One region of the Streptomyces sp. NPDC058653 genome, then DNA from elsewhere that is predicted to be linked to it. Evidence: riboswitches for the same ligand, from Rfam matches in the RefSeq annotation. Region 1 holds a riboswitch; the other holds the start of a gene.

Region 1 (2,381 bases):
CCTGTACGCGGGGGAGTGGTGAGGAACACGTGTCTTGCCCACTGAGATGCCCGCCCGGGACCGGGCGGGCCCGGGGGCTACTTCTTGCGCTTGTAGAAGGGCAGCGCGACGACCTCGTACGGTTCGACGGAGCCCCGGATGTCGACCCCGACACCCGCCGTGCCCGCCGTGGCGTGCGAGGCGTCCACATACGCCATCGCGATCGGCCGGCCCAGCGTCGGCGACGGCGCGCCCGAGGTGACCCGGCCCACCACCTCGCCGCCGGCCACGACCGGATAGCCGGCCCGCGGTACCCGGCGGCCCTCGGCGACGAGCCCGACCAGCCTCCGCGGCGGCGCGCTCTCGGCCCGCCCGGCGGAGGCCTCCAGCGCCGTACGGCCCACGAAGTACCCCTCCTTCTCGAACTTCACGACCCTGCCCAGGCCCGCGTCGAAGGGCGTGAGACCGGTGGTCAGCTCCTGCCCGTACAGCGGCATCCCCGCCTCCATGCGCAGGGTGTCGCGGCACGAGAGCCCGGCCGGTACGAGTCCGGCGGACGCGCCCGCGGCCGTCAGGGCCCGCCACAGCACTTCCGCGTACCGGGGCTCGACGAACAGCTCGAAGCCGTCCTCACCCGTGTAGCCGGTACGGGCGATCAGCGCGGGCACGCCGGCGACGGTGCCGGGCAGCCCGGCGTAGTACTTGAGCCCGTCCAGGTCGGCGTCGGTGAGCGAGGCGAGGATGCCGGGCGACTCGGGGCCCTGGACGGCGAGCAGCGCGTACGCGTCGCGGTCGTCCCGCACCTCGACGTCGAAGTCCGCGGCGCGGCCCGTCAGCTCGTCGAGCACCACCTGCGCGTTGGAGGCGTTGGCGACGACCATGAACTCGGGTGATCCGTGCGTGTCGAGGCGGTACACGATCAGGTCGTCCAGGATGCCGCCGTCCTCCTGGCAGATCATGGTGTAGCGGGCGCGGCCCACGGCGAGCGAGCCGATGTTGCCGACCAGCGCGTAGTCCAGCGCCTCGGCCGCCCGCGCGCCGGTGACGGTGATCTCACCCATGTGGGAGAGGTCGAAGAGCCCGGCCTTCGTACGGACGGCGAGGTGCTCCTCGCGCTCGCTGGCGTAGCGCAGCGGCATGTCCCAGCCCGCGAAGTCGGTCATCGTGGCGCCCAGCGAGCGGTGCACGGCGTCGAGCGCGGTGTGGCGCGCTCCGCCGGGACCGGCCGCGCCGGGGGCGGGGGTACGGGGCGTATCGCTCATAGGTGTGACTCCCAGGGGCATGACAGAGAGGACAATCCTCCCCATCTGTCATCGGAACCTGAGAGGTTCACCACGACGTGTACGTACACGTACGCATACGGAGGTCGTGACTTGCACCTTGGGTGGAAGCGCCTGACGGCGATTCGCTTTTCAGATCTGCCTCGTCCGCGCGGTACTGGGCCTGAGAGATTCAAGGGAGGAACTTGCTCCTTCGGCGCCCGGCACCCACGGTGACCAGGACTCTCCCGCGCGGATTCGAACGGCCGGTATGGAGTTGGCGCGCACATCATCGCACGCGCCGCCGTCCCCGGGGAGGGAGGGCGACGGGCTCGTCCGTCCGGGGGACCGGACGGGGCCGACAGGGCCGTGAACAGCAAAACGCTTGTGCCGTATTACCCATTCTTTACACTTCAAGGGCAGGGAACATCGACCAGAGCGATGGACCCGACAGGGGGAGGGCGATGACGTTGCAGCGGTCCCGTGCAGGCGCGTACGCGACGACCGCGGGGGTGCCCGCCCAGCCGGCGGCGGTCCCGCGCCGATCCCTGGCGGCGGTCCCGCCGGTCGTCCGGGACCTGCGCGAACGGGGGAGCCGGGGCCCCCGGCGCCTGACGTTCGGCGACGGCGACGTGGTGGTCGTCTCCGGGCTGCCGGGCAGCGGCAAGTCCACCCTGATCGGCCGGGCCGCGGCGGGCCGGGGGATCGACTCGCAGGACACCCGCGACCGCTGGGCCCGCCGGCTGCCGGCCCCCCTGCCGTACGCGGTCTACCGGCCGCTGGTGCGCCTCGCGCACTACGCGGGGCTGCGGCGGGCGCTGCGCTCAGGCGGGAGCGTCGTGGTGCACGACTGCGGCACCCAGGCCTGGGTCCGCCGCTGGCTGGCCCGTGAGGCACGCCGGCGCGGCAGACGGCTCCATCTGGTCCTGCTGGACGTCACGCCGAAGACGGCCCGCGCGGGCCAGCGCGAACGCGGACGCGGCGTCTCCGGCTACGCCTTCGCGCGCCATCGCCGCGCGGTCTCCCGCCTGGTCGCGGACGCGGACGCGGGCCGCCTCCCCTCGGGCTGCGCGTCGGCGGTCCTGCTGGACCGCGACGCGGCGACGGCGCTGCTCGGGATCGACTTCCGGAGGCCGTGAACGG
Region 2 (2,381 bases), on a different contig from region 1:
GGGCGGGTCACCGTACGGTTCGAGGAGCCCACGTCGGCCGTGCCCGGGCGGGTGCGGACCTTCCGTACGGACGATCCCGATCTGGAGCTCTCGGAACCGCTGCCCCTGGTCGCGGCGGCGCCGGACCCGGCGGAGACCGAGACGGAGGGCTAGGGCCTGGGCGGGTCGGCCGGGTTCCGCCGGTGGCCGGATTCTTCCCGGTCCTCGGAGCGGTCCTCGGAGCGGTCGTCCGCGCGGGCGTCGTCGTCGCGGCCCGCCACCTGGCCGAAGTCGCGGTCGGCCGGGCGCTCGGGGGCCGCGGGCTCCGGCAGGGCCAGCCGGTAGTGGTGGTAGAGCTGGATCTCCTGGTCGGGGGAGAGATGGCGGCCGACCCCGAAGTCCGGTGCGTCCTTGATCAGCCCGCGCTCGTAGGGGATGTGCAGGGACTCGTCGCGGTAGGTGCTGGGCGCCAGGGGCACGAACGCGTCCCGGCTGAAGAGCCCGGTCCGCACCGCCGCCCACTCCGGCACACCGGTGGCATCGTCCAGATACACCTCGTCGACGGTACCGATCTTGTGCCCGTCGCGGTCGTACGCCTTGCGGCCGATCAGGCTGCGCGGATCGATGTCGGTCTGCACGGTCCCTCCAACTGGTCGCACATGCTCCCTCACTCTAAGAAAGGGCACATCGGGGGTATCGGCCACTCGAAGGCCCTGGCGGGAACTCGCTGGTAGGCTGGCCAGTGGCTGTAGACCCCATGCGGGAGAGCGTCCGGCGAGAGTGCCGGAGGCGCCGAAGGAGCAAATCCTCCCCGGAAACTCTCAGGCCCCCGTACCGCATGGACGAGGTCACTCTGGAAAGCAGAGCAGGTGTCGGACGGCATCCGCTCTCACCGACGGTGAAAGTCGGCCTGTCTCTCGCGGCGGTCCGGTGAAACTCTCAGGTTGATGTGACAGAGGGGGAGGCCGTCCGGGCACCTGTGTATCGGTGCCCCTCGCAGGTCGCGCCAGACCAGGAGGCCTCCCGTATGACAGCCCATCGCACACCCCTCTCGCAGTTGGAGCGAGGAATTCCGTTCGAGCAGCGCCATGTCGGACCCGACACGGCCGCTCAGGCGAAGATGCTCGCGCAGGTCGGCTACGGCTCCCTCGACGAGCTGACCGCCGCCGCCGTGCCCGACGTGATCAAGAGCGCCGAGGCACTGGCTCTGCCCGCCGCGCGCACCGAGGCGGAGGTGCTGGCCGAGCTGCGGTCCCTCGCGGAGCGCAACCAGGTCCTCGCGCCGATGATCGGCCTCGGCTACTACGGCACGTTCACGCCGCCGGTGATCCTCCGCAACGTGATGGAGAATCCCGCCTGGTACACCGCGTACACGCCGTACCAGCCCGAGATCTCCCAGGGCCGCCTGGAGGCCCTGCTCAACTTCCAGACCGTGGTGGCCGATCTGACCGGTCTGCCGACCTCGGGAGCCTCCCTGCTGGACGAGGGCACGGCCGCCGCCGAGGCCATGGCGCTCGCCCGCCGGGTCGGCAAGGTGAAGGACGGGGTCTTCCTGGTCGACGCCGACGCCCTGCCGCAGACCGTCGCGGTGATCCGCACCCGGGCCGAACCGGCTGGCGTCGACGTCCTCGTCGCCGACCTGGCCGACGGGATCCCCGCCGAGGCCGCCGAACGCGGTGTCTTCGGTGTGCTCCTCCAGTACCCGGGCGCCTCGGGCGCCGTACGGGACCTCAGGCCCGTCATCGAGCAGGCCCACGAGCTCGGAGCCGTCGTCACCGTCGCCGCCGACCTGCTGGCCCTCACGCTCCTCACCTCACCCGGTGAGCTCGGCGCGGACATCGCCGTCGGCACCACCCAGCGGTTCGGCGTCCCCATGGGCTTCGGCGGACCGCACGCCGGATACATGGCCGTACGCGAGAAGTTCGCCCGCAACCTGCCCGGACGGCTCGTCGGGGTCTCCGTGGACGCCGACGGGAACAAGGCGTACCGGCTGGCGCTCCAGACCCGCGAGCAGCACATCCGCCGCGAGAAGGCCACCAGCAACATCTGTACCGCGCAGGTGCTGCTCGCCGTGATGGCCGGGATGTACGCGGTCTACCACGGCCCCGACGGGCTGCGCGGCATCGCCGAACGCACCCACCGCTACGCGACCGTCCTCGCCGAGGGGCTGCGCGCGGGCGGCGTCGAGATCGTGCACGAGGCCTACTTCGACACACTGACCGCCCGCGTCCCGGGCCGCGCCGCCCAGGTCGTGGCCGCCGCCCGCGAGGGCGGGGTCAACCTCCACCTCGTCGACGCCGACCATGTCTCGCTCGCCTGCGACGAGACGACCGGGCGCGCCCAACTCGCCTCCGTGTGGACCGCCTTCGGGGTCACCGGCGACATCGAGGCGCTGGACGCCG

The links. Region 1 has a riboswitch for glycine ahead of gcvT (glycine cleavage system aminomethyltransferase GcvT). Riboswitches for the same ligand answer to the same signal wherever they lie in the genome.
Region 2: another riboswitch for glycine. It lies ahead of gcvP (aminomethyl-transferring glycine dehydrogenase); the one in region 1 lies ahead of gcvT (glycine cleavage system aminomethyltransferase GcvT).

What each region holds. Positions count from the first base shown of each region.
Region 1 is NZ_JBHXRM010000085.1:1,717-4,097, forward strand. It holds gene gcvT (glycine cleavage system aminomethyltransferase GcvT) at 78-1,241, opposite strand; glycine riboswitch at 1,402-1,499, opposite strand; gene ACFWU9_RS36045 (AAA family ATPase) at 1,703-2,377, shown strand.
Region 2 is NZ_JBHXRM010000029.1:10,295-12,675, forward strand. It holds gene ACFWU9_RS23545 (DNA polymerase IV) at 1-153, shown strand, start outside; partial or broken gene ACFWU9_RS23550 (PRC-barrel domain-containing protein) at 243-617, opposite strand; glycine riboswitch at 730-826, shown strand; gene gcvP (aminomethyl-transferring glycine dehydrogenase) at 1,007-2,381, shown strand, end outside.